3 regions of the Solibacillus sp. NPDC093137 genome follow, and region 1 is predicted to be linked to each of the others. Evidence: riboswitches for the same ligand, from Rfam matches in the RefSeq annotation. Region 1 holds a riboswitch; each other region holds the start of a gene.
The links. Region 1 has a riboswitch for thiamine pyrophosphate ahead of thiW (energy coupling factor transporter S component ThiW). Riboswitches for the same ligand answer to the same signal wherever they lie in the genome.

Region 1 (4,260 bases):
TTATAAAATCGATGCAATTTATTTAACTAGGGGGATTCAACATGACAAAAGAAAAAACAAATGTAGAGAGCTTTGATTTAGACCATACGAAAGTAGTGGCACCTTATGTACGACTTGCCGGTACAAAAACAGGAGCGAAAGGTGATGTCGTAACAAAATACGATATCCGTTTCAAACAGCCGAACAAGGCACATATGGAAATGCCGTCACTACACTCTTTAGAGCATTTAATGGCTGACCGTATCCGCAATCATAGCGAAGATGTCGTTGATTTATCGCCAATGGGCTGCCAAACAGGCTTCTACTTGGCATTACTGAACTACAATGACTATGACGGCGTATTAACGATTATTGAAAATACGCTGCAAGATGTGCTGAAGGCAGAGGCTGTTCCAGCATGTAATGAAGTGCAATGCGGCTGGGCGGCAAGCCATAGTTTAGAAGGCGCAAAAGCATTAGCTGAGGAATTTTTAGCAGGCCGCGCCGAGTGGCATATCGTTTTCGGAGAATAATTAATGAAGCACGTCTCCTGTGAGGGTTATCTCGCAGGAGGCTTTTTTATTGGAGCAATTGTTTTAAAAGTTCCTGTGAATAGGTTATTAATAAACTAAAGTAACTAAAAGGAGAATTTGAATGAACAATACCTCAACGACTACATTAACAATGAAAAGAGAATTTAATGTAAAGCCTGAAAAAGTGTTTGACGCATGGTTGAATCCTGTAATGATAAAAAAGTGGTTCTTTACATTGGAAGGGACGAATAAGGTTGCACAAAATGACCCAAAAGTAGGGGGCAGTTGGGAAATTGTAGACCACCGGCAAGGTGTAGACTACCGGGCGATCGGGAAGTATGTTGAAATCAATTCGCCTGAAAAAATCGTGTTCACTTTTAAAATGCCGCAATTCAGCGAACTGGAAGATACAATCACAGTGGAGCTGAAAGAGTTGGGACAAGGCAGTGAAATGACGTTCACCCAACTGATCCATGTTGAAAATGAAGAGCAATGGACAGATGCAGACATCGTAAAAGCTCTAGATGAAATGCGAGATGGCACAGAACATGGCTGGAATTTAATGTTCATGGGTCTGAAGGAATTAGTTGAGACCGGAAAAGTGAGCTATCAAGGTTAGGACGTATAATAAAACACAAGGTGGGGGGTTATGACCATCCGGTGATTGAATTTTCGGGGAAAATTTTCTAATAAAAGGTTGAATTGTTCTACTATATCTTTATACGGTTCCAGAAGAAGTAGCCGCATCTTCGGAACAACAGCTCATCGCGAAATTTAAATATTAAATCAAAGGCACCGTCTAGTTAGGAGATGCCTCTAACTTATAGGGAGAAAAGTTCGCGAAAATGGTAAAATAGGCTAAATTGAAGTGGTGTAAATTTGAATTCAGAAGGGGACGGGTACAATGAAAAGCGCAAAACCATTTTTAATGTTTCAAGGCGGCGTTGCAGAAGAAGCAATGAACTTCTACACATCCGTTATCGAGGACGCAGAAATTACGAGTATTGTCCGCTATGGAGCAAATGAAGGCGGAGATGAAGGGAAAGTTATGCAAGCAACTTTTTCGATAAAAGGTCAGGAATTTATGTGCATTGACAGTAATATAAAACATGAGTTTGACTTCACACCGTCATTTTCTATTTTTATTACATGTGATACAGAAGAAGAAATCGATCATCTTTATGAAAAACTGCTTGAAGGCGGACATCCGCTAATGCCAATCGGTGATTACGGTTTCAGTAAGAAGTTCGGCTGGCTAAATGACCGTTACGGCGTGTCATGGCAGATCAATTTAGCTTAATAAAATGTGCCGGGTGCCATGACTCGATACCCGGCGCTTCATTTTCTAATATATTTTAAAGTCTTCTAATAATAAATCCCTTGCGTTCAACGCCAGCTATTCACCCAACATTCTGATAAAGCATCCCGCCAAATGCCCGATTTCTCACCATAATCTTCAGCAGGCCATAGCCTAAAAGCGCACCCGCAAAAGAACTCATCATAAATGCCGGGACAAAACCGAACAGTGCCGCTTCCTGACCTAAAAATAAAATCGCAATCGGATAAGTAGCCATCGCACCGAGCAACCCTGTCCCAATCACTTCACCTACAGCTGCAAACGCCAACTTCTTCGTTTTCGCAAACAAAAATGCAGCGAGAAGTGCGCCAATCATACTCCCCGGATAGGCAAAGATACTGCCTGTCCCCATCAAATTTCTTAACGTCGACGTAAGAAACGCCTGTAATACCGCATACCATGGACCGAGCAGTACCGCCGATACGACATTGGCAAAGTGCTGAATCGGAAAAATTTTTGCAAAACCTAATGGGATATACACCAAACTGCTGAGAATCGTCGTAATCGCTGCGATAATCGCGGAATATGTAAGTTTTCTCGTTTTATTCATTTCTACCATCCTTTATAATAATTTTTGCAACAAAAAAACCACTTTCATTTAAGAAAGTGGTATCGTGGCCTATACAAAAATAAAAATAGGGGATCGACACTACTTTCCTACGCTAGTATTACCTAGATCAGGTGCAAAGGGTACTTCTCAGCCAAAAGGCGCCCCTAGTAGTTTTATGAGCAGATCATCTGCTTCCAATATTAGGTTAATTTCACAATTATCATAACACGGCCGTTTCATTATGCAAATGCATTTTCTAAATTTGATTCCTTTGACCGAGAAAAACTACTGCTCATACCCGCCGCCATAATTACCGGGTTGGGCATGTTGCCAAGGGTTTGGCGGACCGATGAAAGTATTCGGTCTGACAGGAGCAATTGCCTGCTGCCATAAATTTTCGTTCATGCCATACGTATGGGCCATAATATTTGCTGGTGTCAGCTTAAGGAGGTCGGAACCTAAAATGACTTCCGGTGTCGGAGCATTAAAAATGGCAAGCAGATGCGTGTTGTTTTGCGTAGCGACTTCGTAATGCCACCACCCTTGAGGAACGTTCGCTACTTGACCGGGGGTAATCGGAAAATGCATCAGCTGTTTCGTAAACGGATTCAAAATCGAAACAATCGCACTCCCCGCAATACAGTAAACAAGTTCCGCCGCATTTTGGTGATAGTGCGGTTCAATCACATTATTGGCACTCAAATAAATATCAAGCAGCGATATATTATCCAGTGTATTTAACTGGTTGACGCCCATTACATTAATAAAATTTTGCTGGTCTTTAACGAACAACGGGTTTTTATTAAGGTCGAATGTAAACTGGGGTTGCACTGATGTATAATCTTGATTCGAATTCAATAGTTCACCTCTTTTTTATTGTAGTTAAAATATGCAATAATTTACCAGTGTGTGCCTATGTCGTTAGTAGCCATCCATTTAAAAATACACATACAACGCATTGATTAATGTGAAAATTAAAATAAACAGGGTATAAATAAACGTACTCACGACCATTAAGGAAGACATTAAAAATGAAATTGTTGGCAAAGAAGTAACGTAGCGCGAGTTGCCCCCTGTTTCCATATAGAGCGGAATATCCAACCTCTTGCTTAACACAAAACTGACAATGACCAGGATGTAGATAATAAGCGAAATATTAAAGGGATGTTTGCGGTAATCGATCAGATCAAGCATCATTTTTGTCTTCCCTTTATACTCCCAGTCCTTATTGTCTTCTACTCTGTCACCTTTCAGGATGTAAACAATACCGGCTATTACAAGCCCCGAAAATAAATACCATTCCAGCATCGTAAAAAACAGCGTCCAGCTATAAAACGGTGCGATCACAAGCGGTAGAACAACAAGTCCACTCAACCATTTATTAACTGGCTGATTAGCAGAAAGCCATTCGTTTAGAGCATGCCGTTTATCTTTTGTATGTGCTTTTTCCTGTTCCCGGTAACTGAAGATTTGATTCATTACAAAAGTGCATCCTACCAGTACTAATCCGATTCCGAAAGTAAGATAAGAAGCTTTCGGATAAATCACGACCTCATCATAATTAAGAATGATCCAGTTCCCGCATAGGGCAGTGATCAATATCCCAGTAAGCATCATATATGAAGATAAGTTTCTCATCCGTACACCTCCATTGTTCTATTCTACGTCGATTGGATGGAAATAGTTTCAAATAAAACAGGAGGCATGTAAATAGTTCTAATCACGGCACTCAGTTGTTCTAATAACCATCCGACATCTTCAAATAAAGCACTCCAATGTTCTAATAATTCGCCGACATTTTCTAATAACCACCCAACTATTCTAATAAAATCCAAAACACA
Region 2 (4,260 bases), on a different contig from region 1:
TTGAACACGTGCATAGTTTTTGTCGTTCCCTGCTATTAAGTGCCAAGGGGCGTCTTCCGAATTGGTTTTTTCGAACATTTCATCGGCTGCCTCACAATATAAATCAAATTTATCACGATTCCGCCAATCTTCAGCCGTCAATTTCCATGATTTATACGGATCGGCTGCTCTTTCATTAAAACGTTTAAGTTGTTCATCGGAATCGATATGGATCCAAAATTTAATCATTATATAATCTTCATCTGTCAATTGTTTCTCAAAGCTATTAATTTCTTCATAAGCGCGTTTCCACTCTGTCTCTTCAGCAAATCCTTCTATGCGCTCCACAAGTACCCGCCCATACCAGGAACGGTCGAAAATTGCGATTTGGCCATGCTGCGGCAACTTTCTCCAGAAACGTTGCATATAATGATACCGCATTTCATGGGGCTGCGGGGCTGAGATGGGCCATACCATTAACCCGCGCGGATCGATACGTTCAGTTAGGCGCTTGATCGCTCCCCCTTTGCCCGCTGCATCCATACCTTCAAATGCAATAATAAGGCCTATTTTATTGTTGAATAAAAATTGCTGGGCGTTTAGCATTTCGTATTGTAAAGCTTTCAATTGCTTCTTATAGACCTCTTTCTCCAGTTTTTGCGATAAATCCATATCTTTTAGCTTTTTCAAATAGTGCTGCCTCCCCTACTCCGGTTATTTATGTATATTTTACTTGAAAGTGCATGGAATTGGTAATTGTTGCAGTCATTTATTTGAATCGTTTGATTATTTTATGTTGAAGCCTTGTTTTGATAGAACAAAAAAAAGCGGGCGCACTTATATATGCACCCACGTTTATAACTTAATCTTCTAATGTTGTTAAAATAATCGGTTTGTCTTTAGTTACGATAATCGAGTGTTCGATTTGGGCAACTAATGATTTGTCCGGTGTAATGAATGTCCAGCCGTCACCTGATTCTACGATATGCTCAGCCTTCGCCGAAATAAACGGCTCTACTGCCAACACCATGCCTTCTTTCATGATTGTTGTATCCCAAGCATCATAATAGTTCAATACATGGTTTGGCTCTTCGTGTAATGATTTACCTAAGCCATGACCTGTTAAGTTCATAATTACTGTCAACCCGTGTTCACGTGCTTCACGCTCTACTGCTTTACCGATTTGATTTAATTTTGAACCTGCTTTCACCTTTGTCATTGCACGATCAAATGCTGATTTTGCTACAGTGCAAAGTTTTTCTTTATCTTCATAACCTTCACCAACAACAAATGAAATACCTGTATCTGCAAAATACCCGTTTAAAGAGCCCGAAACATCAATGTTTACGATATCGCCTTCCTGAATAACCTTGTTACCTGGAATACCATGTGCAACTTCGTGATTTACTGAAATGCATGTATATCCCGGAAAATCGTATTCACCTTTAGGACCCGAAACCGCGCCTGCTTCCGCAAACATACGGCCTGCAATTTCATCTAATTCTTTCGTTGTCACGCCAGGTACTGTCGCAGCTTTCATCGCCTCACGAATTTCAGCACAAATGCGTCCAATTTTTTTAAACGCCTGGATTTCTTCTTGAGTAGTAACAATCATGTGTAACTTCCTTCCTCTTAAACAATGTCTATCCTTAACTATAGCATACTTAAAATCGGTTGTAATTGTTCAAGGATTTTAAAATTTGCCGTTTAATTACTAATTTAGTACAACTTTCTACTATTAATATGAAAAAACTTGCAGCAGGAAAAGTATTCCTCACTGCAAGCTTTGAGTTTTCTATTCGTTATGTTGTTTTTACTTTTTGCAGTAAACGAGGTGCAGATGTGAATAAAACAACTGCGATAATTGCCGTAAGTATAGTAGCAGGTACCATATAAGTACTGTTGTAGATAATTGAATAGGCCCATACATTATCATCGCCTGCATATTCTTTAAAGAACACGACACCTGCAAGCAAGTGCGATACAAATCTTAAAGCACCACCTATAAGTGCCCCAATGACGATATAAAATGCCATTTTCACTTTATTGAGCGATTGTGCAGCCTCTAATAACGGCTTTCTTACAATTGCCGCTAACCCTACTACTGTAAATGCAAGACCGTAATCTAAAATAGCCTGAAGCCAGTGTACAATGTATGCACCGAACATCATTTGCATCACGCCGATCAGCAAGCCTGTTGCAAGTCCTGCTGTTAATCCCCAACGAATGGCCATTAACATGATCGGTACCATAACAAAGCTGATTGACCCGCCTTGTGCCCACATTTTAAATGATACTTGATCCAACACAAGTCCGATGGCAGCAAATATCGCTATCTCCACCATCATCAATAATTTCTTTCTGTCCATAACAATGCCCCTTTCTTTTATCCGATGTAACAAAAGTGAAGAGGGATAGAATGGAACTTTTACTTCTTCTAGGTATTTAGAAAAAGTAAAAAACGATAATCAGGACAAAAGCCTGACTATCGTTTGAACAGTCGGATTCTATCCACATCCCTACGCAAGTGCTAACTTACAGGTTCAAAGAGTCAGTGCAATCCCGTGCACAATCTCAGCCGACTTTCTCGGCACCCCTTGTGGTACATCTAATTTTTATTGTTTGAACATGCTCATTGTAACGAATATTTTTACAACTTTCAACAGCTATTATTTTGAAACGTAATAGAATTACATATACTAGATACGAAGGAGTGATAAATAATGGATCAATCGAAAGGTTTAAGTGCACTGAGCTATTTGAGCTTTTATTTTGCACCGTTTATTTTACCGTTAATTATATTTATTGTTACGAAAGATGATGCCGTTAAAGGCCATTCTAAAAAAGCTTTTATTACCCAACTCATACCGATACTGTTAGGGATTTTTTATATGATTTACTTTTTCACTTCCGTTCTTTCCTGGAATGACACTTTGATCTTGAGCATTCAGGACTTTTTTATTAGTTCGCATTTTATCGGATTTATTTTTTTAGTTGTTATTACGTTTATCCTGGCGATATGGAATTTAGCTCAAGCGATTAAAGTTTTACGTTAATGTTTATGAACGCTCCATCTTTGGGTATATTTTTTATACGAAATGTATTCGTTAAGGAGTGTTTACTAATGAAATTAAAAAAACTCATTAAAACAGCAATTAAATATGGACCAATCGTGTATCCGATCATTAAAAAAATGATGGACAACAAAAAAACTACACCCCAACCAGCAACTTCACGACGAACTCCAAAACGTTGACGCAAAAAACACATTTCCCACTTTAACTGGAGGGAAATGTGTTTTTTTTCTTACTTAATAATAATCTCAGTTTTACTGTAGCCTTCTTTTAGCTTTTGTACTTGCAAAATAGCTGGCATTGCTGCTTTTAATTCGGCCACATGGGAAATGACGCCGATTAAGCGCCCTGTTTGCTGAAGATCGATTAATATATCGATCGCTCTTCTTAACGCTTCCTCATCCAAAGTACCGAATCCTTCATCAATAAACATCGTATCGATATGCACACTTCCTTGAACACTTTGAATAACATCGGCCATTCCTAAAGCTAATGAAAGTGAGGCATTGAATTTTTCACCACCGGACAGTGTTTTTACATCCCGCGTTTGCCCTGTATGACTGTCATATACATCGATGCTGAGTCCGCTTTGGGCATTTCCTTCTTTCCTTCCTGTAGATTTCAGGAAGTATTGGCCATTTGATAAGACACGCAAACGTTCATTTGCCGCATGCGTCACTTTTTCCAAATAGCCGATTTGTACAAACCGCTCAAATGAAATCTTCGCATCATTTTGACCGCGAATTAAATTATAAACATGTTCGACTTGCATCAGTTTCGCTTTATAGCTTTCAATCTGCTGTGCGGATTGGTCAAGTTTATCGCGCGTCTCCTCACATTGCTCCACATAGGACTGGATCAATGTCATTTTCGAATACTGTGCCTCGATCTGCTCATTCAGCTCATGAATCAGTTGCTCACATTCTGTTAAATCAGCTCGTTCTTTTCCTTCGAGCAAAGGTTCTTCCTCAGCAATTTGAACAGATAATGTATGAACACTTTGTTTGTACGCTTCAACCGCATCCTGAATTTGCTGCTGTACATTTAAAGGCAGTAACACAGTCTTATACGTTTCCAAGTCGAAACCTTCCTGCTCCAATGCTGATTCAAATGCTTTTTGCGCTAAAAGAGATTCCTGCTGTTTTTCTGTTACAAGATTTTTCGCATGGAGATGGTTTACTTCACAAGATTTTTCATCCAATTGGAT
Region 3 (4,260 bases), on a different contig from region 1:
TGAGCGGTTAATGCGGTGATTACTGATGTACCGAATACACGGAGTTCCTGAAACGTTTTTAAATCGGCTTGGATGCCTGCACCGCCACCGCTATCCGAGCCTGCTATCGTACATGTAATCATTGTCGTCCCTCCGCTAAATTTTCTAGTTCATTCAAGAAATTTGTGTGGAAAGTTCCTATAGCTGCAACAGAATTGGCACTTGCCTGTTTATATTCATTCAGCAGCGTTTGTAAGTCATCAAACGGTTCTTTACTGTTTGCAAGCACCGCTGCACAAAAGGCACTAAGCAAGCAGCCACTCCCCGTCATTTTTGTCACCTTTTCATGACCACCCTCTACAAATTCCACTCTTATCCCATCAGTAATAACATCTTGTTCTCCTGTTACGATCACAATACATTGATAGTTATTAGCCAACTTTTTGGCAGTCACTGCAACATCGATATCTCCTTTGCCACTATCCACACCTTTAGACGCCCAATTTACTCCCGCAAGAGCCGCCATTTCTCCAATATTGCAACGGATTACATTAATCTTTAAAAGGTCGAGCAATTGTTGTGCTGTCTCAGCTCGAAACTTCGTTGCCCCTACACCTACTGGATCCAGAACAACCGGAGTATTATGCATGTTTGCGCTAAGTCCTGCTTTCTTCATCGACTCTATTGTCCGTTCATTCAAAGTGCCCATGTTTAAAAGCAAAGCATTGGCCTGGGCAGCCATTTCACCCACTTCTTCTATTGCATCCGCCATTACTGGTGAAGCTCCTACCGCCAGCAAGCCATTCGCTGTAAAATTTGCGACAACATAGTTGGTAATACAATGAACTAATGGTTGTTTATTATAAATTGCTTGCAGACTCATTTATATACACCCCTTGTTCCCAGCTTTGCTTTGTCCAAGGCATCTCCCAGAACATCCATTCGTAATAACAGCTTTTCTTAAAATGCTCCTGCAATACTTTTAGCTTTGCAGGTTGTTCTTTCGCATATCGATCCAGCATCGATTTTTGTACTTCAATATTTTGAAGCATCTCCTCGGAAGCATATAATGCAATCCACTGTTCATAAAGAGGTATATTCGGGCATGCATCTTTTAATCTTTGCCCAATTTCCTGATACAGCCATGGGCATGGCAGGATTGCCGCAAATGCTTCTGCTACATCTCCGTTATGCACTGCATTGTACATATGGCTCACATAGTTATAGGCTGCTGGTGCCGGTTCGAATTGTTCTAAATCATCCACAGTCACACCTAATTCTTTAAACGTTGTACGGTGTAACTCAAGCTCGGCATCATGGATAAACTTTGCTGTTTGCAGAAAATATTGAACATCATCATCCGTTGTCGCTTTTGCAGCTGCAAGGGCTAATACTTTCGTATAATGTTTTAAATAATACGCATCCTGCAGCATATAAAACTTAAACTTCTCCAGCGGTAGACTCCCATCTGCAATCCCTTGTACAAAAGGATGATAGAAGCTAGCCTCCCAATAAAAATCCGTTTCTTTCCTTACTTTTTCACAAAATCCCATTGTTACTCCTCCTTTTTGTTGGCGGAAGCACAAAAAAGACGTCTCAACATATAGAGAGACGTCCCCAAAAAGTGTACGTACCACTTTTCATTGCTCCCTACGTCCGTATTAACGGCCAGGTTCCAAGGGTCAGGTTTTAACCTTCTCAACACTGATGTGTCCCCCCGCAAATCAAATGCTTGTATATTTGCAAAAGAAAGACTCCACGTAAAGGATACGCGGAGCCAAAGTAAGTACATATGTATAGCGTGTACTTTGCTCCCTACGTCCGTATTAACGGCCAGGTTCTAAGGGTCAGGTTTTAACCTTCTCAACACTGCTGTGTCCCCCCGCAAATGCATTTAATTACCCCGAGTGTAACAAATTAATTCGACCCGGGCAAGTGAATTCACAAAATTACGAAATTAATAGTTCAATAACAAATTCACAAAATAGCGCATCGTTAGTAAAAATTTTGTTACTAATGATGCGCTGACATCTATTGTAGATGGGTTACTGCAGATCTTTTACCAGTCAGTTCCTGATAAGCCTGAGCATATTCCTCGGCCAGTTTATCGACATATTGTTTTGTGGAAGTAATCTCTTTAATCGCGCCAATTCCTTGCCCGCTGCCCCAAATATCTTTCCAGGCTTTTGCGGTATTATCGTTAAAGTTCATTGCTGAAGGATCACTTTCTTTTAAATTACTCGGGTCCATCCCCGCGTTCATGATAGAACCTTTCAAATAATTACCGTGAATCCCTGTAAATAAATTGCTGTATACAATATCTTCTGCAGTACTATCAACAATCATCTGTTTATATTCTTGACGAGCAAACGCTTCTTCGGTCGCGATGAATGGTGAACCGATATAGCCAAAATCAGCCCCCATCGCCTGTGCAGCCAATACCGAATGTCCTCGTGCGATTGATCCTGATAAAGCTAATGGGCCGTCAAACCATTCACGGATTTCCTGTACAAGCGCAAATGGGCTTTGCTGACCTGCATGGCCACCTGCACCTGTTGCTACAGCAATGATGCCGTCTGCACCTTTTTGAATCGCTTTTTTTGCAAAATGATTGTTAATGACATCATGGAAAACGATGCCTCCATAACGATGTGCTGCCTCAAATACTTCTTCACGTGCCCCAAGTGAAGTAATAATCATCGGAACTTTATATTTCACACAAAGCTCCATATCCTGTTCCAGACGTTCATTTGTTTTATGAACAATCTGATTAATGGCAAATGGCGCAGCCGGATGATCCGGATTTTTGGCATTATAGCTGGCCAACTCCTCTGTAATTTCAGCTAACCATTCATCCAACTGGCTTGCCGGTCTTGCATTTAACGCAGGCATTGACCCGACTATTCCTGCCTTACATTGTTCAATGACCAATTTCGGATTGCTAATAATAAACAATGGTGCCCCGATCACTGGGATACGTAAGTTTTTTAAAATTTCCGGAATATTCCCCATCTATAATCCCCCTTTTATTCAGCTACTACTAATACTTCATCAGCTTCAATAAAATCTCCTTCTTAATTTAGATGACAATCAAAAAGTCAGATGTTTTTTCATCTGACTTTCTTTCCTTTTTGCTATTTCTTCACTACATTAAAATTAGCCCCGATGAGCTGCCAATTTTGCGGGAATGGCAGACCGAGCTTCCAATAGCCGACTCCGCGCAAATTTAATCGCTTTACTAAATCGAACTTCGCCTGAATCGAACGTGCATCTTCAAACCAGACAATATGTGAACGCCCTTGCTCATCATAGTAGTTAAAGTAGGGTGCCTGTGCTGTATAGTCAAATTGGATTGCTGCGTTGTAGCGTTTGGCCACTTCAATTGCACGTTGCGGGCTTATCGCTTCTGCGTAATCTCCTCCTTGTACAAAAGGTAATGTCCAATCGTAACCATACAAATTTTGCCCAAGTAAAATTTTATTTGCAGGAATTTCTGTTAATGCATATTGTACTACTTGTTCGACTTGAGGCAGCGGAGAAACGGCCATTGGAGGTCCAGCAGAATAGCCCCACTCATATGTCATCAACATAACAAAATCCACTATTTCGCCGTGCGCCTTATAGTCATGGCCCATAAACCATTCCCCTGGCTGATCGGCTCTCGTTTTTGGAGCCAATGCGGTAGAAACGGTATATCCTTCCGCATGCATACGCTCGACAGCTCTTCGGAGGAAATTATTATAAGCTTCCCGCTGATCGCGTGCAATCCGTTCAAAATCAAAATGAATATCCGAAATATTTCCGATACGCTTTGCTTCAGCAATGATATTGTCCAGCAGTAAATTTTGAACAGCAACACTTTGGAAAATATCACGTGCTAGCTCAGCACTAAACTGATAATCCTCGAGATTAGTGATTGCCATTGCTATTCCTGTATTATTTTGTTCAGCAATTTCCGGTAATGGGTTAATTGTAGGCGCTTTTAATGAACCATCCCGTCTTGCTTCAAAACTGAAAATAGCTAAATACGTTAAATAAGGACTTGCCTCCCGAACTTGGTCGAGCAGCGTATCACTTATTTCATCGCCTCTTGGTTCTACATATGCCAAAATTTCTGCGGACCTTTTAGTTGGTTCCGGTATATACAATGAGGTGCCAATCATCAGCAACGCATCTGGATTCAAGCCATTTGCTTGTGCGAGCGTTAAATAATTCACCTGAAAACGTTGACCAATTGACCATAAACTATCCCCTGGCTGTACAATATAATACTGCCCTTTC

Region 2: it holds a riboswitch for thiamine pyrophosphate, as region 1 does, so the genes downstream of both, thiT (energy-coupled thiamine transporter ThiT) here and thiW (energy coupling factor transporter S component ThiW) in region 1, are expected to answer to the same signal.
Region 3: it holds a riboswitch for thiamine pyrophosphate, as region 1 does, so the genes downstream of both, tenA (thiaminase II) here and thiW (energy coupling factor transporter S component ThiW) in region 1, are expected to answer to the same signal.

The regions. Positions count from the first base shown of each region.
Region 1 covers NZ_JBNNVH010000003.1:51,057-55,316, forward strand. The annotation lists gene ACQKN3_RS13285 (amino acid ABC transporter ATP-binding protein) at 1-26, shown strand, start outside; gene ACQKN3_RS13290 (S-ribosylhomocysteine lyase) at 42-512, shown strand; gene ACQKN3_RS13295 (SRPBCC family protein) at 634-1,131, shown strand; gene ACQKN3_RS13300 (VOC family protein) at 1,417-1,812, shown strand; gene thiW (energy coupling factor transporter S component ThiW) at 1,913-2,419, opposite strand; TPP riboswitch at 2,507-2,595, opposite strand; gene ACQKN3_RS13310 (cupin domain-containing protein) at 2,705-3,277, opposite strand; gene ACQKN3_RS13315 (nucleotidyltransferase) at 3,356-4,057, opposite strand; partial or broken gene ACQKN3_RS13320 (hypothetical protein) at 4,257-4,260, opposite strand, start outside.
Region 2 covers NZ_JBNNVH010000005.1:153,036-157,295, reverse strand. The annotation lists gene ACQKN3_RS16030 (polyphosphate kinase 2 family protein) at 1-669, opposite strand, end outside; gene map (type I methionyl aminopeptidase) at 842-1,594, opposite strand; gene thiT (energy-coupled thiamine transporter ThiT) at 1,782-2,348, opposite strand; TPP riboswitch at 2,479-2,587, opposite strand; gene ACQKN3_RS16015 (DUF4870 domain-containing protein) at 2,703-3,035, shown strand; gene ACQKN3_RS16010 (hypothetical protein) at 3,104-3,235, shown strand; gene ACQKN3_RS16005 (AAA family ATPase) at 3,286-4,260, opposite strand, start outside.
Region 3 covers NZ_JBNNVH010000001.1:232,944-237,203, reverse strand. The annotation lists gene thiD (bifunctional hydroxymethylpyrimidine kinase/phosphomethylpyrimidine kinase) at 1-122, opposite strand, end outside; gene thiM (hydroxyethylthiazole kinase) at 119-862, opposite strand; gene tenA (thiaminase II) at 840-1,532, opposite strand; TPP riboswitch at 1,610-1,708, opposite strand; TPP riboswitch at 1,775-1,873, opposite strand; gene ACQKN3_RS01135 (NAD(P)H-dependent flavin oxidoreductase) at 2,011-2,991, opposite strand; gene ACQKN3_RS01130 (glycoside hydrolase family 18 protein) at 3,114-4,260, opposite strand, start outside.